DNA from 2 places in the Kribbella sp. NPDC050124 genome. Region 2 is predicted to be linked to the other one. Evidence: riboswitches for the same ligand, from Rfam matches in the RefSeq annotation. Region 2 holds a riboswitch; the other holds the start of a gene.
The links. A riboswitch is a leader RNA that binds a small molecule or an ion and turns the genes downstream of it on or off. The one in region 2 is predicted to bind S-adenosylmethionine.
Positions count from the first base shown of each region.

Region 1: it holds a riboswitch for S-adenosylmethionine, as region 2 does, so the genes downstream of both, ACIBL3_RS07775 (aminotransferase class V-fold PLP-dependent enzyme) here and thrC (threonine synthase) in region 2, are expected to answer to the same signal.

Region 1 is NZ_JBITJU010000002.1:184,435-195,908, reverse strand. Features, by position in the region: gene ACIBL3_RS07805 (MiaB/RimO family radical SAM methylthiotransferase) at 1-1,228, opposite strand, end outside; gene ACIBL3_RS07800 (helix-turn-helix domain-containing protein) at 1,597-2,352, opposite strand; gene ACIBL3_RS07795 (hypothetical protein) at 2,469-3,035, opposite strand; gene ACIBL3_RS07790 (hypothetical protein) at 3,093-3,431, shown strand; gene ACIBL3_RS07785 (DNA translocase FtsK 4TM domain-containing protein) at 3,396-6,035, opposite strand; gene ACIBL3_RS07780 (DinB family protein) at 6,187-6,702, opposite strand; SAM riboswitch class IV at 6,797-6,910, shown strand; gene ACIBL3_RS07775 (aminotransferase class V-fold PLP-dependent enzyme) at 6,927-8,291, shown strand; gene ACIBL3_RS07770 (prolyl oligopeptidase family protein) at 8,302-10,362, opposite strand; gene ACIBL3_RS07765 (TetR/AcrR family transcriptional regulator) at 10,373-10,918, opposite strand; gene ACIBL3_RS07760 (alpha/beta fold hydrolase) at 10,973-11,474, shown strand, end outside.
Region 2 is NZ_JBITJU010000020.1:97,935-109,408, forward strand. Features, by position in the region: gene ACIBL3_RS34395 (trehalose-6-phosphate synthase) at 1-832, opposite strand, end outside; gene ACIBL3_RS34400 (Gfo/Idh/MocA family protein) at 839-1,840, opposite strand; gene ACIBL3_RS34405 (amidase) at 1,831-3,234, opposite strand; gene ACIBL3_RS34410 (DUF3263 domain-containing protein) at 3,421-3,729, shown strand; gene ACIBL3_RS34415 (LytR C-terminal domain-containing protein) at 3,733-4,344, shown strand; gene otsB (trehalose-phosphatase) at 4,341-5,174, shown strand; gene ACIBL3_RS34425 (hypothetical protein) at 5,140-5,607, opposite strand; gene ACIBL3_RS34430 (DNA-3-methyladenine glycosylase family protein) at 5,653-6,606, shown strand; gene ACIBL3_RS34435 (cation:proton antiporter) at 6,634-7,863, shown strand; gene ACIBL3_RS34440 (helix-turn-helix domain-containing protein) at 8,021-8,983, shown strand; SAM riboswitch class I at 9,049-9,188, shown strand; gene thrC (threonine synthase) at 9,200-10,459, shown strand; gene ACIBL3_RS34450 (ubiquitin-like small modifier protein 1) at 10,456-10,731, shown strand; gene ACIBL3_RS34455 (zinc-dependent alcohol dehydrogenase family protein) at 10,731-11,474, shown strand, end outside.

The DNA.
Region 1 (11,474 bases), on a different contig from region 2:
GGCGCATGCGGCGCAGCAGCGGACCCGAGGCGTGCTGGAAGGAGAGATCGAAGTACGGGACGACGCCGGGCGTAGAGGTCATGGCAGTGACCAGCGTCGGGCGCATCTCGGCGGGCTGCAGGTACGAGACCCGCACCCGGGTTATGCCGGGCACCTCGGCGATCTCGCCGACCAAGGTCTCGAGCAGCCGCAGATCGCCGAGGTCCTTGCCGTACGAGGTGGAGTTCTCGGAGACGAGGAAGAGTTCGCGTACGCCGTTCTCCGCGAGCCAGTGGGCTTCGCCGAGTACCTCGGTCGGCCGCCGCGAGACGAACGCGCCGCGGAACATCGGGATCGCGCAGAACGCGCACCGCCGGTCGCACCCCGACGCCAGCTTCAACGGCGCCATCGGTCCACCATCGAGCCGCCGCCGCATCACGCGAGGCCCGCTCGCCGGCGCAGCCTCGAGGTCCGGTGCCTCGATCTTCAACTCAAGCCCGCGCTCGGCCGCGTCCGATCCGAGGTCCGCCGAGCGCTCACGCCCCGCCGACGACGGACCGCCTAGCACTCGCGCAGCCGCCGCAACATTCGCACCGGCCGGCGCTACACCTGGCGTACCGGTGGGCGCTGCGCCTGGCGTACCGCTGGGCGCTGCACCTGGCGTGCCAGCAGATGCTGCGCCTGCCGTGGCGGCGGATGCTGCGCCCGGCGAGGCGGCGGGGGCCGCGGGCTGGGTGGCGGGGGTTGTGCGGCCCTTGAGGGATTGGGGGATGTGGTCGCCGTGGCCCGGGATGGCTACCTCGGTCGCTGATGCGCGGGCGGCGGGGGCCAGTGGGAGGAGTTTGCGGCGGTCACGAGGTACGTGGGCCTGGTGCTTGGTGCCGGACAGGATCGAGCGGAGGCGGTCCGAGATGTCGGCGTAGTCGTCGAAGCTGAGGACTGCGTCGGTTTCGGGGAGGGCCTCGGCGAGTTGTTCGCCGTACCGCTCGGCGAGGCAGCCGACCGCGACGACGGCCTGGGTGCGGCCGCCCTCCTTGTAGTCGGCAGCGGCGAGGAGGGTGTCGACCGAGTCCTTCTTGGCGGCTTCGACGAAACCGCAGGTGTTCACCACCACGGTGTCCGCTTCGGCGGCGTCCTCGACCAGCTGGAATCCGCCGGCTTCGAGCCGGCCGGCCAGTTCCTCGGAGTCGACATCGTTGCGGGCACAGCCCAGCGTGACCAGGGCGACGGTGGTGGGAGGCGTAGTCATCAGCACGAGTATGACGCGCCGTGCACCCCCCGACCTAACTCACCACCACATCTCCCCCGCCCGCACGAACCCGGCTGACGGTGGCACCGCCGCCAACCCGCAGCCCAACGGCCTCGGTCCGCCCCAGGCTGCCCCAGCCGATGAAGGCGGTGGGGCGAGGCCCCACTCAGCAGTCGAAACGGTGAAGCGGCGGGCGGGGCTCCGCGGAGCGGCGGAGGCGCCGACGCGGGGCGCTCGCCACTCGCGATGGACGCGTCGGGGGCGCCGGTCATTGGCGGCGGGGCGGGGGCGCTGCTCGGTGGCGGGACGGGGGAGCCGCTCGGCGGTTGGAGCGAGCGCGCCCCTCGGCGGTGGTGGCGGGTGGGTGGTCAGTCGGGTTTGGTGAGGGTGCCGTTGGGGTGGGCTACGAAGCGGTAGAGCGTTGTGGAGTGGGTGTGGCCGTTGACGGTGATGGAGAGGTTGGCGGGGACGCCGACTGAGACGCGGACGTCGCCGGTGGTGGTGACGGTCTGGGAGGTGCCGGGGCCGAGGAGGCCCTGGAAGAGGCGTTTGCCCTTCTTGTCCCGGACGGTGACGTAGGAGCCGTCGCCCTTCGCGGTGAGCGTGAGCTTGGTCTTGGTGGGGACCGGTGCCTTGGTCGGCTTGCGCTTGGTGGGTTTGACGGTCGGCGTCGGGGTCGCCTTCGGGGTCGCGGTGGTGACGGCCGGGGTCGAGGTGGCGGTCTTAGAGGCGTTCGCCTCGACGTCGCTGGGCACGGTGAACAGCCGGACCATGCCCCAGCCCATCAGGCCGATCAGGATCGCGCCGACCACGACCGCCCAGCGCGGGCGGGCCGGGTGCAGGGTCGGGCCCTTGACGGCGGCGCGTTCCTCGCGGCGGGACTTGTCCTCTTCGACCGCGTGCTCGTCGTCGAAGGTCGCCAGCAGTGGCGCCGGGTCGGCCTTGACCACGCGGGCGATCGCGCGGATATGGCCGCGCGCGTAGAAATTCCCGCCGCAGCGGGAGAAATCGTCGGCCTCCATGGCGACGAGCAAACCCGTTCTGATCCGCGTTGCGGCGCTCAGCTGCTCGATCGTCATGTCGGCCCGTTCGCGGGCCGCCGTGAGCTCGCTGCCGATGCTCACGTCCCCACCGTCCTCTCCATCGCCCGACTGTTCAGCGGACCGTCGACTCCGAAACGCCGACAGCTGGACCGCCGACACCAAGTCAACGGCCTTCCTACGACGGGGTCACGGACGAGTCAGAGTTGTTCCCTGACCGGACACCTGGCATCCGCCAGCATGTGCAGTGCCTGTACCACGTCCCCGTCCGACGGCCGAGCCGTCAACCCGAACGGTACCGCGAGTGACGAGCCGGTCAACCGCCGGTTCGCATCGGTTGTCTTGCGAGTCGAACTCGGCATCGCGCCCAGGATCGGGCCCGGATCCTGCAGGTGGACGGCGATCCGGCCGTCGTCCAGCGGGTGCCGGCGCTTCAGCACGGTCACCTCCTCGATGTCCTCCCATCGGGTTCCGATCCACTCGTTGTGGATGCGCAGGCGGATGCCGACGTCGTCGGCCACGAGCATGTCGCCGACCGTCAGCGCTCGCGCGCAGACCAGGGCCAGTACGGCGAACGCGGCGGCCGCGATCCAGCGCAGTACACCGGTCGGGCTGCTGGACGCGGAGGTGGCGAAGCCGATCGCGACCAGGAGGGCGCCGAGGGCGATCCCGCCGTGCACCTTCTGGGAGGCGCGGACGGTGAACGGCACCGGCTCCGGGTCGAGGTCGAAGCGTTCCTGCCTGGGCAGCGCACTGGCAGCAGTCATGGTCACATCCCTCGCCCAACACAACCCGGCCGCTGCGCGACCGGGTGAAGGTGAACGGTGCCGATCCGGGGCGTGGCTGGGCAGACGCCCGGACCGGTGCTTGTGATCTCGAGCCGGCTGGTCGCCCGGCTGGTGGAGGAACCGCCCGAGCGGAGCGCGACTGAGCGCGAGGCGGTGGTGTGGAGCCGGGGCGGCGTGGCGGGCACAGTGGTGTTGCCGCTGGCGGGGCTCGGTGCGGGCACGGTGGTGGCGCCCGGTGCCGGGCGCGTGGCGGAGGCGGTGCGGCTTGCCGAGACCGACGGCGAGCCGACGGAGTCTGCGGTCAGCCGAACCTGGGTGAGGGGGGTGCGGTGGGGCACGTCACTCTCCTCGGAGGGTGGTGATGAAGTCCTCTAGGTCGTCGGGTTTGACGAGGACGTCGCGGGCTTTGGAACCCTCGCTGGGGCCGACGACGCCTCGACTTTCCAGGATGTCCATCAGGCGGCCGGCCTTGGCGAAGCCGACGCGGAGTTTACGCTGCAGCATCGACGTGGAGCCGAACTGCGTCGAGACGATCAGCTCGGCCGCCTGGACGACCAGGTCCATGTCGTCGCCGATCTCGTCGTCGAGCTCCCGGCTCGGCCCGGCCGCGGCGGTGACGTCCTCGCGGTACGTCGGCTCCAGCTGGGTCTTGCAGTGCTCGACCACCCCGCGGATCTCGGCCTCGTCGACCCACGACCCCTGGATACGCATCGGCTTGCTCGCGCCCATCGGCAGGAACAGGCCATCACCTTGACCGACCAGCTTCTCCGCACCCGGCTGGTCGAGGATGACCCGGCTGTCGGCCAGTGACGAGGTCGCGAACGCCAGCCGCGACGGCACGTTCGCCTTGATCAGACCGGTCACGACGTCCACCGACGGCCGCTGCGTGGCGAGCACCAGGTGGATACCGGCCGCCCGCGCCAGCTGGGTGATCCGGACGATCGAGTCCTCGACGTCCCGCGGCGCGACCATCATCAGGTCGGCGAGCTCGTCGACGATCACCAGCAGGTACGGGTACGGCGTGAGTACCCGCTCGGATCCCGGCGGCGGCTTCACCTTGCCGCCGCGGACCGCCTTGTTGAAGTCGTCGACGTGCCGGAACCCGAACGCCGCGAGGTCGTCGTACCGCATGTCCATCTCGCGGACGACCCACTGCAGCGCCTCGGCGGCCTTCTTGGCGTTGGTGATGATCGGCGTGATCAGGTGCGGGATGCCCTCGTAGTTGTTCAGCTCGACCCGCTTGGGATCGACCAGGATCATCCGCACCTCGTCCGGCGTGGCACGCATCAGGATCGAGGTGATCAACGAGTTCACGAACGACGACTTGCCCGAACCGGTTGCACCCGCGACCAGCAGGTGCGGCATCTTCGCCATGTTCGCGACCACGAAGCCGCCCTCGACGTCCTTGCCGAGCCCGGCCACCATCGGGTGGTGGTCGTTGCGGGCCGTCGCGCTGCGGACCACGTCGCCGAGGCTGACGGTCTCCTTGTCGGTGTTCGGGATCTCGATGCCGATCGCGGACTTGCCCGGGATCGGCGACAGGATCCGTACGTCGGCCGATGCCACCGCGTAGGCGATGTTCTTCGACAGCGCGGTGACCTTCTCGACCTTGACCGCGGAGCCGAGCTCGACCTCGTACCGGGTGACGGTCGGGCCGCGGGTGTAGCCGGTGACCTGGGCGTCGATGCCGAACTGCTCGAACACCTCGGTGAGCCGGTCGACCACCTGGTCGGACGCTTTGGTCCGCGCCTTGTGCACCGAGCCGGGCTTGAGGATCTGGCCGTCGGGCAGCGTGTACGTGATGTCGCCGGACAGGCTCAGCTGCTCGACCCGCACCGGCAGCGGCGTATGCGGCGGCGGCTCCGGCGGCGCGTCCGACGACGACTTGCCCGAGGCAACGACCGGCGGCGGCGAAGGTACGGCGGCCGCCGCAGCGTCGACGTCGTCCCCCTCCGGAGCAGGCGGCGCGGCCTTCGACTTCCGGCCGCGCTTGGTGAGCTCGCGCCCTTCGAGCACCGGCGAGTCGTACGGCTTGACCGTAGGCTCGCCATCTTCGTCTTCGGAGGAGGCCGCCTTGGCGCGGCGCTCCTTGCGGGTCAGCCGGACGGTGTCGTCGGTCGACGCGACAACGGACGGCGCGTCCTCGGGCAGCGCCGTACGTCCCATCAGTACGTCGAACGCCGCGCGGACCCGGAGTGGGATCGCGTAGACCGGCGTCCCGGTGATCACCAGCGCGCCGAAGATCGACAGCAGCACCAGCAGCGGGGCGGCGACGTACTGCGTGAGCAGGTCGGACAGGAACGTGGAGATGAAGTACCCGATCGCGCCGCCGGCCTCCTTGATAGGGGCGTCGGCCGGGTTGCCGGGCCGGGGCAGTCCGTTGGCGATGTGGATCAGGCCGAGCACACCGAGCGCGAACGTGGTCCAGCCGATCACCTGGCGGCCGGCCGGGCCGTTGCGGTCTGGGTGGCGCATGGTGCGCAGCGCGATGAACAGCAGCATCAGCGGGACGGCCCAGCCGAGCATGCCGACGCTGCCGCTGACGACGGTCCGGATGACGTTGCCGACGGCACCTGGCAGGTCCCACCAGATGGCAGCGGCCACCACGACGCCCAGGCCGATCAGGAACAGCCCGGCGCCGTCGCGGCGATGCTCGGGGTCGAGGTCGCGGGCGCCGTTGCCGATCCCGCGGACCATGCCGCCGAGCAGGTGCGCGATGCCGATCCAGAGCTTCACGAAGCCGCGGCCGAGCGCGAGCATGGCGGCCGCGAACGGGCCCGGTCCGCTGCTTTTGGGCGTGCTGGTCCGCGCGGCGGTGGATCCACCGCCGCGCTTCGCGCTCCGTGCACTCTGTGCGCTCTGCCCACGCTTCTGGGCGCCTGACGGACGGGAGCGTCCACCAGCAGCCGACCGCGCCGTCCTCGGCCGGTTGGCTGCCGACTTCTGCGCCCGCGCCGGGGAAGACGTGCGGGTCGCCATATACCTCAGGCTACCCCGATTACCTCTCGAGTCCCACGTGTCACACGCCGATCACGCCGCCCCATCCGTAGCGTCACGGCGCCGCCACCCGAACAGGTGCCAGAGCACCACGTACCCCCGGGTGGGCAAGCGTGAAGGGCACAGCCGCGGCTTAGGCGCCGGTGGTGCCGTCCAGCTGTTCGCGGACGAGGTCGGCGTGGCCGCAGTGGCGGGCGTACTCGCCGATCAGGTGGATGTAGATCATCCGCAGCGTCGACTCGGTGTCCTTGAAGGTGAAGCGCTCGTCCAGCGAGTGCCCGGCGGCAGCCTCGTCGGACAGCTTCCACTCCTCGATCAGGCCGTTGTACGCCGCCTCGGCGTCGGCAGGATCGATGAGCTCGAAGTCCGCGTCCTTCCCGAGCTCCAGCGGAAACACCGGCTCGGCGGGGTCGGCGGCGAAGTGGATCCGGAACCAGATCCGCTCGACCTTGGTCAGGTGCCGGATCAGCCCGAGCAGCGAGAGGTTCGACGGTGGCGACGGCCGCTCGGCCAACTGCGATGCCGTCAGGCCGGCGCATTTGAAGAGCAGCGTCGTGCGGTAGAAGTCCAGGTAGCCCTGGAGCAACGAGCGCTCCGGTGCGGTCAACGAGCCGGCCGGTCGTTCGACGGCAGGTGCTCTCCAAGTCATGCGATCCCCAAGGTGTCCACGATGTGTTCGCCTATCTCATCACATGAGATAGGCGCTGGCGTCAGCCGTAGCCCGTTCGTTACCGTCTTCGGCAGGTCATGAGCGCCAGCGTCAAGCCCCGGCTCGCTGGCCGGCAACCCTCCTCCGCGGTGGGGTGCCCCGGGTGAAGACCAGGCCGTGCGGATACCCCGTTCGGCAAGTGCGGACTTCCTGGGAGCAGCAGCATGTCGATTCTCTCCATCCTCGAGCCTGCCAGTACGACGACCCCGCGGCCGACGGTGGCCCGCCTCGTCACTGGCACCATGCCCACCACGGTCGGCTCGGACCTCCTGGTCCCGCTGGCCGACGGCCGGGTCACCGACTACGCGAACTTCGACCACGGCGCCAGCGCGCCGTGTCTGGAGTCGGTCCGCGCCAGCGTCGAGGCGGCACTGCCGTCGTACGCGTCGGTGCACCGCGGCAACGGCTACGCCTCGCGCATCACGACCCAGTGGTACGAGCGGGCCCGTGCCGAGGTGCACGCCTTCGTCGGTGCCCGTACGGACGACCAGGTGATCTTCACCCGGCAGACGACCGACGCGCTGAACCTGCTCGCCCACGCTGTCCCTGCGGACGCGACCGTGATCGTGTTCGAGTCCGAGCACCACGCCGCGCTGCTGCCCTGGCCGGCCGAGCGGACCGTGCGCCTGGCTGCGCCGGCGAGCCCGAGTGAGGCCGTCACCAACGTCGCCGACGCACTCCGCAACGCGCCCGAGGGCCCGCGGCTCGTCGTCGTGACCGGTGCGTCCAACGTCACCGGTGAGATCTTCCCGATCGCCGAGATCGCAGCCGTCGCCAAGGCGCACGGTGCGCGCGTCTGCCTGGACGCCGCGCAGATCGCCCCGCACCGCGCGGTCGACATCGCCAGGCTGGACGTCGACTGGGTCGCCCTGTCCGGCCACAAGCTCTACGCCCCGTACGGTGCCGGCGCTCTGATCGGCCGCTCCGACTGGCTCGACGCCGCCGAGCCTTACCTGTACGGCGGCGGCGCGACGACCGCGGTCACCGAAGACCTCGTGGTCTGGGCGACCGGTCCGGCGCGGCATGAGGGCGGCTCCCCCAACGTCATCGGCGCGATCGCGCTGGCCTCGGCCTGTGCGGCGATCAGCAAGCACCGCGACGCCATCGAGCAGCACGAGCGCAGCCTGCTCGCCCGGCTCCGGACCGGTCTCGCGCAGATTCCGGGCGTCACGACGTACTCGATCTTCGGCCAGGACGCGGACCGCGTCGGCACGGTGTGTTTCACCGTCGCCGGCCTGACCTCGACGCTGGTCTCCGCGGCGCTGAGCGCCGAGTACGGCATCGGCGTCCGCGACGGCAAGTTCTGTGCGCACCCGCTCGTCGGACACCTGCTGGCCGACTCCCCCGAGCACGGTACGGCGGTCCGCGCGAGCCTCGGCCTCGGGACGACGCGTGAGCACGTGGACCGACTCGTCAACGCCGTACGGACGCTGGCCACCAGCGGACCGCGGTCGGAGTACGAGGAGTCCGCGCACGGCTGTCAGCCCACCGACGACCCCCGCGACCTGCAAGCGCCTCGCATCTGGTGATGCAGCCCGCCTACTGCTCAGGAGGAACAAGGCCTACGTGGTGAGCAGCGAACGCCAGTAGGTCCGCCCATTCCGACGCGACCATCGCGGCGGGTTTCCCGAAGCCGTGACCGGTGTTGACCTCGACCCTGGTCAAGACAGGTTCGGCCGAGGACTGGGCATGCTGCAACGCGGCGATGAACTTGTGACTGTGCAGCGGCACCACCCGGTCGTCGTGGTCACCGGTGACCACGAGCGTGGCCGGGTATGCCGTCCCCTCCTGCACTCGGTGCAGCGGCGAGTACGCCAGCAGGTCCTCGAACTGCTCCTGGTTGCCCGGATGCCCGAAGTCGGACGTCCAGGCGGCCCCCACCGTGAACAGGTGGAACCTCAGCATGTCGAGTACGCCGACGCCCGGCAGCGCGACCGCGAACAGGTCGGGCCGCTGCGTCAGCGCGGCTCCGACCAGCAGACCGCCGTTGCTGCGCCCGTGGATGGCGAGCTGCTCGGACGTGGTCACGCCGGTGTCGCGCAGGTGCTCGGCGACGGCGATGAAGTCGTCGAAGACGTTCTGCTTGTTCTTGAGGCGGCCCGCTTCGTGCCAGGCGCTGCCGTACTCGCCGCCGCCGCGCAGGTTCGCGATCACCAGGACTCCGCCGGCGGCCAGCCACGCCGGCCAGCCCGGCCTGTACTCGGCCAGGATCGGGATGCGGAAGCCGCCGTACCCGTAGAGCAGGGTCGGGCGTGGTGACGAGTAGTCCAGGTCGGCGCGGCTGATCAGGAAGTACGGCACCTCGCGACCGGGCTCGATCCGGCGCTCGACGGTAATCGTCGGCGAGGTGAAGCCGCCCGACCCGCGGACGAGCTCGGGCAGCGCGCGTACGGCGCCGGTCGAGGCCGACACGACGTACGACAGGGTCGGGTCGGTCGGTGTGGACAGCCCGACGAACAGCTCGTCGTACTCCGGGGAGGCGTTCATCCCGACCACTCCCCCGCCCGGCGCCTCCACGACGCGGGCGTCGGAGCCGTCCAACGCGTACAGGGTGAGCACGGGCTGCGCGTCGACCAGCGTCAGCGTCGCGAGACCGCTCGCAGTACCGCGGACCGCCTGCAGCGTGCCCTCGCCCTGAGGGATCAGATCGGTGTACTGCCCGTCGAGGGAGGCGAGCACGACGCGACCGCGGGGTGCGTCGCGATCGGTGCGCAGGACCAGCTGGTCACCGGACATCCGCACGAACGCGATCTCGTCCGCGAGGTAGTCGACCACCTTGATCGGCTCGCCGATGCCGCCGTCGGACGTGATCGGGAAGACCCACAGCCGGGCCGCCGGGTCGGTGCCTTCGCTGATGTGGACGATGAGATACCGGTCGTCCTCGGACACCTCGGGCGTGATGAAGATGCGGTCGTTGTCCGGGAAGTCCAGCACGAGTGCGTCCGACGACTGCGGCGTACCGACCCGGTGCAGCATCAACCGGCCACCGGACAGCGACTTCGTCTCGGTGCCCTCGCTGCGACCGCTGGCCGGGTAGTGCAGATAGAGGTACGCCGAACTGTCCGGCAACCACGTGGCCTCGCAGAACTTGGCCTCCGTCACCACGTCGTCGACCGGTGTGCCGGTGGCGATGTCGAGCAGCCGGAACGTCGTCCAGTCGCTGCCGCTCTCGTTGATGCCGTACGCGAAGTACTTGCCGTCCGGGCTGACCGTGAAGGTGCCCAGCGAGTCCGTGCCCTCGGCAGACAGCGTGTTCGGGTCGATGAGCACCCGGCCGCCGTCGACGAGATCCTCAAGCGTGTCCGCGACGTACACGACGTCCTGCGCCTGGGTGCCGTCGTTGCGGCCGACGAAGTACCAGCCGGACTTCTTCACCGGGACGCCGGCCCGCGGCCGGGCCAGGATCGCGGACATCGTGGCCTGGAACCACGCCCGCTCCGGATAGCTCGACAGCTGGGCCTCGGTGAACGCGTTCTGGCGAGTGACCCAGTCCCGGGTGCCGGGTGCGTCGGGGTCCTCCAGCCAGCGGTACGGATCGGTGATCAGGCGCCCGTGCAATGTCTCGACGACGTCGTCGCGCCGGGTCTCCGGGTAGGTCATGGGGACAAAGCTAGCTGGCTAGTGCAACCTTCAAGAGCAGTTCGAAGGTGGGGCGGGGGTCGACGTCGTCGTGCCGTGCGATGCGGTGCAGGATCAGGCCCTCCGAGGCGGCGGCGATCGCCCGGGCGGCGGCCAGCGGATCGGGTGCGCCGAGGCCGGCCAGTGCCGTCACGGCAATGTTCTCCATCACCTCCCGGCCGCGGGACAATCCGGCCCGGATGGCTGGATCGTGGCTGCCCTCCAGGAACAGCACCAGCCGTGCGGTGGTGCGTACCCGGTTGACCCGGGTGAGGTAGTCGAACAGTCCGCACATGATGTCGACGAACTCCTCGGCCGTGGCCGGAGCGAACGCTGTGCTCAGCGCCTGCCCCTCGCTCTCGGTGATCCAGTCGACCACACCGGACAGCAACGCCGCCCGGGTGCGGAAGTAGTTCGAGGTCGAGCCCTTCGGCAGGCCAGCCTTGTCGTCGACGCGGGCGTGGGTGAGAGCGCGCAGACCCTCGGTGCCGAGTAGTTCGACCGCGGCGTCCAGGACGCGAACACGAGTTGGCGTCATGCGGTCACTATAGACGTAGTGACTTTGTACTACGTTCGTAGTAGCGTCGATGGCATGCTTCCGACACTCGATGGGGTGACCCACACCTACGTCGAGCTGCCTGGACTCCGGATGCATGTGACCGAAGCCGGCAGCGGCGACGCCGTCCTGATGCTCCACGGTTTCACGCAGCACTGGTGGGAGTGGCGTGACGTCATTCCCACCATGGCTCAGCACTACCGTGTGATCTGCCCCGACCTGCGCGGCGCCGGCTGGACCGACGCGCCGCCGGACGGGTACACCGCCGATCAGTTGCTCGGCGACCTACTCGCGCTGCTGGACGCGCTGGACCTCGACCAGGTGCACCTGATCGCGCACGACTGGTCCGCGATCGTGGCGTATCTGCTGTGCCTGGAACATCCGGACCGTGTCCGCGACCAGGTGTCGATCGCGATCCCGCCGCCGTACATCGACTTCGACGGCGCGATGGTGCGCAGCCTCCTACGGCATGCCTGGTTCAACTTCATCCTGCCGGTGCCGGGCCTCGGTCCGTGGGCGCTGCGGACGTGGCTGACGC
Region 2 (11,474 bases):
TGTAGTCGAGCCGGTCCACCCCGAGCAGGATGTGGGCCGGGTTGCCGACCTCGCGCCGGATCTCGGCCGCGCGGGCCTCGGTCTCCGGCTTGCGGGCGAGGTCCTCGAGCTCGCCGACGTCGATGGAGATCGGGAACGCCTTGGCGCGGACGATCCGGTCGTCGGGCAGGTGGATCCGGTCGCCGCGGGTGCGCAGGCCCATCCGGTTGCGGGCCAGCCGGGCGAAGTTCGAGGCGGCGCCGGGTCGCTGGAAGCCGACCAGGTCCGCACCCATCAGCCCGTCCAGGATCTGCCGCCGCCACGGCATCTGCGCGAACAACTCGGTCGGCGGGAACGGGATGTGCAGGAAGAAACCGATCCGTACGTCGGGACGCAGCCGGCGCAGCATGGCCGGCACCAGTTGCAGCTGGTAGTCGTGCACCCACACGTCGGCGTTGTCGTCGGCGGCCTCCGCGGCGGCCTCCGCGAACCGCCGGTTCACCGCGACGTACGACTCCCACCACTCGCGGTGGAACTCCGGCGCCACGATCACGTCGTGGTACAGCGGCCACAACGTCGCGTTCGAGAACCCCTCGTAGTACAGCCGCACGTCCTCGGTGGACAGCATCACCGGGACCAGGTGCATGCCGTCGTTGTCAAAGGGATCGAGCTTCTCGTCGGCGCTGCCGGTCCAGCCGATCCAGGCCCCGTGGTGACGCTGCATCACCGGGGCCAAAGCGGTCACCAGACCACCTGGGCTGCGGCGCCACGCCGTACTGCCGTCGGGCAACTCGATCCGGTCGACCGGCAGCCGATTGGCCACCACTACGAAGGAACTGCGTCCGTTCGGCATCTGCTGTTATCCACCCAGGTCTTCGTTGTCACCGGGGTACCTGACCCCGATCTGTCTGCGGGTCTCGTCGAGCAGGTCGAGGATCTCGATCGTCGCGGCATGCGGCAGGGACGGCACCTCGACGAGACCGTGGCGCAGCGCGCGCATCACGTCGGCCGCCTCATAGTGGTACCCAAGGCCATGCATCGGTACGTCGATCCGCTCCTGGCCGGCCGCCGTACTGCGGACGTAGTACTCGGGATGGTGGAAGCGGTGCGGGAGCAGCAAACTGCCGTCCGGGCCGCTGATCGCCGCCGTCCACGGGTTCTGCGAGCGCAGGCCGCAGGTCAGGGCGGCTACCGCGCCCGAGTCGTACCGCCAGGCCATCGCGACGTTGAGGTCGACGCCGTCTTCGTTGAGTGAGCCGACGGCTTTGATCTCGGCGGGCCGGCCAAGGGCCATGTAGGTGAACGTCATCGGGTAGATGCCGCCGTCCATCAGCGAACCGCCGCCGAGCGCGGGGTCGAGCAGGCGGGCGGGCAGCGACGGCTTGTGGAAGGCGAAGTCCGCGACCACCTGCTGCGGCTCGCCGATCACACCGCTCGCGAGGTCCGCGAAGACGGCCTGGATGACGGGGTTGGTCCGCATCCACATCGCCTCGGCGAACAGCGTCTTGTGCTCGGCCGCGACGGTGATCAGGTCGCGCGCCTGCTTGGCGGTCAGGGTGACCGGCTTCTCGCACAGCACCGCGATCCCCGCCTGTAGGGCCGCCCGGGCCACCGCGTAGTGCTGCGGATGTGGTGTCCCGATGTAGATCACGTCAACGGTGCCGGAGTCGAGCAGCCGCCGGTAGTCGTCGTACGCGTTCTCGATGCCGAACTCGGCGGCGAACTTGTCAGCGCGGTCCTGCGCCCGGGATGTGACCGCGGTCACCACGGCATCGTCGGCCAGTAGCTTCAGATCCCTCGTGAACGACGTGGAGATGTTGCCGGTAGCAACGATGCCCCACCTGACGCGGTCTACACCCACTGTGTGAACTCCGGGGTCGGGAACGGTCCGTCTGCACTGATTCTCGCGGTTTCGAAGGCGTGAGCCAAGCGAATGAGCGTGGCATCACTCCGGCCGCTGCCACTGAACGTGATCCCGACCGGCAGTCCGGCGACCAGTCCGGACGGCACCGAGAGCAGCGGATAGCCCGCCAGCGCGGCGTGCGAGGACGAGCTGCCGAGCACGTGGTCGCCGTTGACCAGGTCGATGGCCCAGGCCGGGGAGTACGACGGGGTGACGAGGGCGTCGACCTGGTTGTCGCGGAGCAGGTTGTCAATACCGTCCCGGCCCGCCCGCAGCGCGGTCAGCCGCGCCGCCACGTACACCGGGGAGCTCAGGCCCTCGGTCGCTGCCGCTCGCTCGAACAGCTCCTGGCCGAACCACTGCAGCTCGACGTCCGCGTGCTCCTTGTTGAACGCGATCAGGTCGTCCAGCGTGCGCGGGCCGCCGGGAGCACGGGTAGCCAGGTACGCCGCCAGGTCGACCTTGAGCTCATGCGCCAGCACCTGCAGCTGATCCTCGTCGCCGCCTGGGCTCGGCAGCGACAGGTGGTCGACCAGCGTCGCGCCACAGCGGCTGAGGATCCCCAGTGCGTGCTCGGTGACGTCGTCCAGGCCGGTGGAGTAGCCCCACAGTGGACCCCTAGGTACGCCGATGCGCACGTCGCTGAGGTCCGTGCCACGGCAGCTCTCGGTGTAGTCGGTGCTGCCGCCCGTAAGCACGGTCAGCAGGGCTGCAGCCTGTTGGACCGTCTTCGTCATCGGTCCGGCCGTGTCCTGCGAGTGGGAGATCGGCACGATGCCCTGCTGCGGGATGAGGCCGACCGTGGGCTTCAGGCCGACGATGCCGTTCAGCGCAGCCGGGCAGACGATCGAGCCGTTGGTCTCGGTGCCGATGGCGTAGTCGGCGAGGCCTGCGGCGACCGCAGCGCCCGATCCGCTCGAGGAGCCGCCTGCGGAGCGGTTCAGCGCGTACGGGTTGCGTGTCAGGCCGCCGTACGCGCTCCAGCCGGAGGAGGACGCCGAGCCGCGGAAGTTGGCCCACTCGCTCAGGTTGGTCTTGCCCAGGACGACACAGCCGGCCTCGCGCAGTCGCCGTACCAGGGGAGCGTCCTGCAGCGGAGGCGGCTGGTCGGCCAGCGCCAGTGAGCCGGCTGTGGTCGGCAGGTCGGCGGTGTCGATGTTGTCCTTGACCAGGACCGGTACGCCGTGCAGCGGTCCACGCACCCGCCCGTCGTCACGCTCGGTGTCGAGGCGGGCGGCGTGGGTGAGAGCGGCGGGATCAGGTGTGCAGATGGAGTTGACCAGCGGGTCGACCTCACGGCTCCTGGCCTGCAGCTCTTCCACCAGCGCCAGGCTGGAGAGAGTTGAGCTCACTTGAACGATCCTGCCAGAGTTGCCTGAGGTCGGGTGCGGTGCTCGCGCGCCACACCCGACCTGGTCCGGCTGCGGCGTCAGCGACACGGTGTGTGTCGCTACCGGCGGTGAATGACATTGCTGTTGTTCAGCCCGTACAGTGGAGCGCGGACGGACGACCACCGACCGCACAGGAGTCACCAGCAGATGGACAGCGCCAACGCCAGCTCTCCCGGCCCCGCCGAGGCTGCGCCGCCGGCCGTTGCCGGACTCTCCGAGCGTGACGGCGCGATCCTTGCCTTCGAGCGGCACTGGTGGAAGTACGCCGGCGCCAAGGAGCAGGCGATCCGGGACCAGTTCCAGATGTCCGCGACTCGGTACTACCAGGTGCTGAACGCGCTCATCGACCGGCCCGAGGCCCTCGCCCACGACCCGCTGCTGGTGAAGCGCCTGCGCCGACTACGCGCCGCCCGCCAGCGAGCCCGCTCCGCACGCCGCTTGGGTATCGAGGTCTGAGACATGCCTCGCCCGAAGGACGACAGGGGCCAGGTCCTCTCGTCCCTCGTCGCCGTGCTGGCCGTCGTCGCGATCGTGGCCGGGCTGCTGGTGCTGTTCGGCACCCGCGGTAACGACAGCACCGCGGACGAGGGCACGAACACGCCGTCGCCGAAGCCGACTGGCGGCCCGTCGACGGTCGGCGCCAGCGTGCCCCGGTCCACCCCCACGCCTACGCCCGATCCGACGACCGCCGCGCCGTCGAGCACGGAGCCGACGACTCCGGCCAGCAGCGAGCCGACCACCACCGTGCCGCCGGCCACCGGGCCGCCCGCGACACAGACGACCACCATCCCGCCGGACCAGCGGCCGGCCGTAGAGGTCTACAACAACACTGGACGCAAGGGCCTGGCCGACTCGGTCGCGGGCCGCGCGCGGCAGGCGGGCTGGACCGTGGCCGGCGCCGACAACTGGCACGGCAAGGTCGCCGGAAGCACCGTGTACTACCCGCCGGGCATGCTCGCCGCCGCCAACCAACTCGCCCGCGACCTCGGTGTGGGCCGCACCAAGGGCGCGCTGGACAACATGAAGAAGGACCGCCTCACCGTGATCCTCACCTCGGACTACACCGGATGAGCACGCCGACGATCCAGACCGAGGCGGGGCGCGAGGGCTGGGAGGCGATCGTCGCCGATCCGGCCACCGCGGTGATCTCGACGGACTTCGACGGTGTGCTGTCCCCGCTGGTCGAGGACCCGGCCATGTCCCGGCCGGTGGAAGGCTCGCTCGACGCACTGGCCCGCCTGGCCCGTTCGGTGAACCAGGTGGCGATCGTCACCGGGCGCCCGGCGCTGGTCGCCACGGAGCTGACCGGTGTCACCGGACACCCTGGGCTTGGGCGTCTCGTCGTACTCGGGCACTACGGGCTGGAGCGGTGGGACGCAGCGACTGGGCGGGTGACGAGTGCCCCGGTGCCGTCCGGTGTCGCTGAAGCGCGCGACCGGTTGCCGGGGCTGCTGCAGGAGCTGGGGCTCGCCGACGCCTTTGTGGAGGACAAGGAGAGCTCGCTGGCGGTTCACACCCGCCGGATGGCCGATCCGGCGGGCGCATTCGACAGGCTGCGTACGCCGCTGACCGAGCTGGCCGAGTCGACCGAGCTGCGACTGGAGCCGGGCAACCTGGTGCTGGAGCTGAGGCCGCCGGGTATCGACAAGGGGGTCGCACTGCGGCGCCTGCTCGAGGACACCGGTGCTCAGTCGATCCTGTACGCCGGTGATGACCTCGGCGACCTGGCGGCGTACCGGGCGATCGAGGAGCAGCGTAAGGCCGGTCTGCGGGCGGTGCTGCTGGCCACGAGGTCTTCCAACGCGACCGAGCTGATCGAAGCCGCGGACATCGTGGTGGACGACCCCACTGGTGTGGTGACCGTGCTCACGGCGCTTTCGGACGCGATCGCAGCACGCTGAGCGTCTGCGACAGGGTCTGGCTGAACGGCTGGATCGGCCGCTCGACGTACCCGCCGTCCTTGAGGCCGGCCAGCCGCTCGAACGGGTTCCGGGACGCCGGGTCGCCGGTGAGGCACCACGAGACGACGACGCCGACGACGTACAGCGGCCACAGCAGCAGGCCGATCAGGCAGAAGTACTGCCAGGAGTGCCGCTCCTCGTGCCGCACCAGAGCGTCGTCGTCGAAGTACGCCCGCTCGTGCTTGCTGAGCACCACGTTCCCGATCGTGAACGCGCTCGCCACCGGGAACTTCACCTTGTACCCGTTCGCGAAGAACAGCCCCCGCGGTCCCCGGCTGAACGACGCTCGCCCGATCACGCCGACCAGCAGGCCGGCGAGTGTGGACAGATTCAGGAAGTTCCCCACGACCTTCACCCGCTGCCACCCAGTCATGCCTCAGTATGCGGTTCTGTCCGTGGCGTGAGTAAGACTTGGCGGGTGAGTTCGGTGGTGCGGGTTTGGCGTCCTGGGCGGGTGGTGGACCCGCACTCGGTGATCGGGGGTCTGCGGAAGGGTCCTGGCGATCCGGCGTACGTCTTCGATCCGGTACGGCGTACCGTCTGGCGGGCGACGCGGACACCGGACGGGCCGGTGCTGTTGCGGCTCACGCCGTACCCGTCGACCGGCGAGGTGGAGGCCGAGGCGTGGGGTCCGGGCGCCGGGTGGGCGCTGGACGGCGTGCCGGAGTTGCTGGGGGACGCGGACAGCTGGGACGGGTTCGAGCCGTTGCCGGAGCACCGGGCGCTGGTGGACGCGGCACGGCGGTTCCCGCACGTCCGGGTGCCGCGGACACGGGCGGTGTTCGAGGCAATGGCCGCCGCCGGGATCGAGCAGGTTGTCACCGGCAAGGAAGCGTTCCGGGCCTGGCGGCTGATCCTGCGCGAGTACGGCGAACCCGCGCCCGGACCGCAGCCGCCGGACGGGCGCGTGATGATGGTCCCGCCGGCGCCGGACGAGTGGCGGATGATCCCGTCCTGGCAGTGGTTGCGCGCCGGCGTGGAGAACCGCCGGTCGAGGGTCGTGATCACGGCCGCGACCCGCGCCAAGGCATTGGAGCGGACGCTGGAGCTGACCGACTCCGCTGAGATCGAGCGGCGGCTGCGGTCGTTGCCCGGTGTCGGTGTGTGGACGGCTGCTGAGGTGCGGCAGCGGGCGCATGGTGACGCGGACGCGTTCTCGTTCGCCGACTACCACGTGTCCCGCAACGTGTCGTACGCGCTGATCGGTGAGGAGCTCGACGACGACGGCTGTGCGGAGCTGATCGAGCCCTACCGCGGCCACCGGTTCCGTGTGCAGCGGCTGCTCGAGCTGACCGGTGTCGGCCACCCACGCTACGGGCCACGCAAGTCCCTGCCGACGCACACCCCGGGTGCGACGCATCGCTTGAGGTAGCCGCCCGCTGGGCACCGGCCCGGCACGATGACGATTGACGGGGATGGGCTCTACCTGGTCGCGGGGCTGGCCCTACTCCTGGGCGCCGTACTGCCCCGTCTGCTCCGCCGGTACGCCGTCTCCGCGCCGATCGCCTTCCTCGGCGCCGGCCTGCTGCTCGGGCTGGCCGTCGACCGCGCTCGACTCAGCCCGATCGCTGAGCCCGAGCTGACCGAACACCTGGCCGAGCTCACCGTCATCGTCGCGCTGATGGGTGTCGGCCTGGCGATCGACCGGCCGATCGGTCTGCTCCGCTGGAGCGTCACCTGGCGGCTGCTGTTCATTGCGATGCCGGCCGGTGTGGCTGCGCTGACCGGAGTGGGCTGGTGGCTCGGCCTTGCTCCGGCGACTGCGTTGCTGATCGCCGCCGTACTCGCGCCGACCGATCCGGTGCTCGCCTCCGACGTCCAGGTCGGCGGGCCGACGACCGGTGAGAGCGCAGAGGTGGACGAGGAGGACGAGGTGCGGTTCGCACTGACCTCCGAGGCGGGTCTGAACGACGGTCTGGCGTTCCCGCTCGTCTATCTGGCCGTCTTTGTCGCCACCAAGACGCACTCGGCATGGGAGTGGCTTGGTTGGTACGTCGTAGGTAAGACGGTCATCGGCGTCGCGGTCGGTCTCGGTGCTGGTTGGCTGCTGGGCAAGATGGCGTTCAGCGCGCCCGCGAAGAGCTTCCGGCTCGCGGACTCACGTGAGCCTGTCCTTGCCCTGGCCATGACGCTCGGCGTTTACGGGCTGACCGAGGTACTGCACGGGTACGGGTTCATCGCCGTCTTCATCGCGGCGCTCGCGCTGCGGGCGGCTGAGCGGAGTCACGAGTTCCACTCGGAGCTTCACAACTTCATCGGGGAGCTCGAACACATCCTGACCTGGGGGATCCTGCTGCTCCTCGGCGTCGCGATCACCGGCGGCCTGCTCGAGCCGCTCACGCTGGCCGGCGCGGTGATCGGCGTCCTGCTGGTGCTTGTCGTACGCCCGGTCATCGCCTGGCTCTCACTCGCGCGCACGGAGTTGGATCGGTCCGAGCGCTGGATGACGGCGGCTTTCGGGGTCCGGGGTGTGACGTCGATCTACTATCTGGCCGCGGTCGGTGTGCACTTCGCCACCGACCTGCCGTGGTTGTGGGCGACCGTCGGCTTCACCGTCGTGCTGAGCGTTGTTGTGCACGGCGTTGCCGCGACGCCGCTGATGCGTACGCTCGACGGCCGTCGGCGGTGAGCGCTCCGGCGGGCGGCGTGAGCCCGTGGCGGACGGCGGAGGCGGCGTTGATTCCGGCTGCGATCTCCTTCAGAACCTTGAACATGACTCCATCGTCCAAGGGTGGAGCCGCCCGCAGAAGTGGCGCTCAGGACGACTATCGCTAAGATTGTGACACATGGGACAACGAACGGTTTCTGTCCTCGCGTACGACGGGATGACGGCCTTCGAGGCCGGGATCGTGATCGAGGTGTTCGGGCTGGCCTGGCCGGACATCGACCAGCCCTGGTACGGGCTGAAGGTCTGCACCGAGACGCCGGACCCGATCCGCGTGCTCGGCGGCGCCACGCTCAGCAGCCCGCACGGCCTGGACGAGTTCGCGGCCGCGGACACGGTCGTCATCCCGAGCGTCCACGACCCGCGCGGCGAGACCTCGCCGGCGCTGATCGAGGCGCTGCAGAGCGCGCATCGGCGTGGCGCCCGGATGGTGTCGATCTGCTCGGGTGCGTTCGCTCTTGCGGCTGCCGGTCTGCTCGACGGGCGCCGGGCCACGACACATTGGCGGTACGCCGACATGCTCCGCGAGCGCTATCCGAAGATCCATGTGGATCCGGAGCCGCTCTACACCGACGAAGGCGACGTACTCACGAGTGCGGGGTGCGCCGCCGGACTGGATCTGGCCATGCACCTGGTCCGGAAGGACTATGGCGCTGCCGTGGCTAATGCGGTCGCCCGGCGGTTGGTGATCCAGCCGTACCGGGCCGGCGGGCAGGCGCAGTACATCGAGTCCCCGGTACCGCCCGATCCCGACGACGCCTCGGTCGCGCGGAGCCTGGAGTGGGCGTTGGAGCATCTCGCCGAGCCGATCGGCGTACCGGATCTGGCTCAGCAGGCCGGGTTGTCGTCGCGGACCTACCTGCGGCACTTCGTGAAGGCGACCGGGACGACGCCGGGCAAGTGGCTGATCGCCCAGCGGATCCAGGCCGCTTTGACGATGCTGGAGACTGGTGACGCCCCGGTCGAGGAGATCGCGACCGCGGCCGGCTTCGCGACGCCGGTGACGCTGCGTCATCACTTCGCAAAGCAGCTCCACACGTCCCCGTCGGCGTACCGACGTACCTTCCGGGCCCGGCACGCCTGAGATCGAGTGTCTCGGATGGTGGGAACCGAAGACACAATATGGACCCGATTGGGTAACCTCGGGGGAGCTCATCCAGAGGGACTGAGGGAAACGGCCCGTCGAAGTCCCGGCAACCCTCCCCGTTGAGGTCCCGTCCGGGGCCCTCGCGGCGGAACGGTGCCAAATCCGTCCCGCGCCGAGATCCGGCGACCGGGGAAGATGAGGAGGGAACCTCACATGAGCCTGACCGCCACCCACACCATCCGTGAAGGTGCCTTCGGCAACGGTACGCACCTGAGCTGTCGCGCGTGTGGAGCGAAGTCGCCGCTCGGTCCGTTCTACGCCTGTACGGAGTGCTTCGGTCCGCTCGAGGTCGGGTACGAGTACCCGACCATCACCCGTGAGCAGATCGAGGCCGGCCCGAAGAACATCTGGCGCTACCAGCCGCTGCTGCCCGTCCCGGTCGACGTGGCCGGCTTCCCGAACACCGAACCCGGCTACACCCGGCTGATCGACGCCGGCAACCTGGCCCGCGAGCTGGGCCTGCGCAAACTGTGGGTGAAGGACGACTCGGGCAACCCCACGCACTCCTTCAAGGACCGCGTGGTCGCGAGTGCCCTGAGCGCCACCCGTGAGCTCGGCATGAAGGTCTTCGCCTGCCCCTCCACCGGCAACCTGGCCAACGCCGTGGCCGCAGCCGCCGCCCGCGCCGGCATCCGCTCGGTCGTGTTCATCCCGCACGACCTCGAGCGCCCCAAGGTCATCACCAGCGCCGTGTACGACGGCACGCTGGTCGCCGTCGAGGGCAACTACGACGACGTGAACAAGCTCGCCTCGGAGATCGCCGGCGAGGAGGAAGGCTGGGCGTTCGTCAACGTCAACGTCCGTCCGTACTACTCCGAGGGCTCCAAGACGCTCGCCTTCGAGATCGCCGAGCAGCTCGGCTGGCGGCTGCCGCAGCAGATCGTCATCCCGGTCGCGTCCGGCTCGCAGCTGACGAAGATCGACAAGGGCTTCACCGAGCTCGGCAAGCTCGGCCTGGTCGACGCCACCGACTACAAGGTGTACGGCGCCCAGGCCACCGGCTGCTCGCCCGTCGCCCAGGCGTTCCGGGACGGGTACGACGTGGTCAAGCCGGTGAAGCCGGACACCATCGCCAAGTCGCTCGCGATCGGCAACCCCGCTGACGGACCGTACGTCCTGGACGTGGCCCGCCGTACCGGTGGTGCGATCGAGGACGTCACCGACGAAGAGGTCGTCGAGGGCATCCAGCTGCTGGCCCGGACCGAGGGCATCTTCACCGAGACCGCGGGCGGGGTGACGGTCGCGACGCTGAAGAAGCTCGTCGAGACCGGCCAGCTCGACCCCGAGGCCGAGACGGTGATCATCAACTCCGGCGACGGGCTGAAGACGCTCGACGCCGTGGCCGACCGGGTCGGCCCCAAGGTGACCATCCCCGCGTCGTACGACGCCTTCGTGAAGGCAGGCCTGCAGTGAGCGTGAGTGTCCGGGTCCCGACTATCCTGCGCCAGTACACCCAGGGCGCGTCCTCGGTCAGCGCCGAGGGCGCGACACTCAGCGAGGTGCTCGAGTCCCTCGACACCGCCTACCCGGGCATCAGGGGCCGCGTGCTGGACGACTCCGGCGAGCTGCGCCGCTTCGTCAACGTGTACGTCGACAACGACGACGTACGCTTCGCCGACGGCCTGCAGACCTCGGTCAAGGACGGCGGCGAGATCTCCATCATCCCGGCGGTCGCCGGCGGCTGATGCGCGCTGTTCTGGTCGAGGAGTACGGCGTCCTGCCGACTGTTGCCGAAGTAGCGGCCCCGGAGCCGAAGCCCGGTGGTGTCGTCCTGAAGGTCGAGGCCACCGGGTTGTGCCGCAGCGACTGGCACGGCTGGATGGGACACGACCTGGACATCGTCCTGCCGCACGTCCCTGGGCACGAACTGGCCGGAACAATCGCCGCCGTCGGCCCCGGCGTCTCCGGCTGGCAGGTCGGCGATCGCGTCACCACTCCGTTCATCTGCGCGTGTGGCACCTGCGAGCAGTGCCTGTCCGGGAACCAGCAGGTCTGTCCCAACCAGCTGCAGCCGGGCTTCAACTACTGGGGCTCATTCGCCACGTACGTCGCCATCCCCTACGCCGGCGTGAACCTGGTCCGCCTGCCCGACGACCTGACCTTCGACACCGCCGCCGGTCTGGGCTGCCGCTTCGCGACGTCCTTCCGCGCCGTTCGTCAGGTCGGTCGGGTCACCGCGGACGAGAACGTGGTGATATTCGGGTGTGGGGGCGTCGGGCTGTCCGCGGTCATGATCGCGGCCGCTCTCGGCGCGCGGGTGATCGCCGTCGACACGAACCCTGACGCGTTGAAGCTCGCCCGTACGTACGGCGCTGCCGACACGGTCCTGGCATCAGCCGAGACGGTGGCCGAGCTCCGCGACCTCACCGGCGGCGGCGCTCACGTCACGATGGACGCTCTCGGCTCGAACGCCATCGTCCAGCAGGCC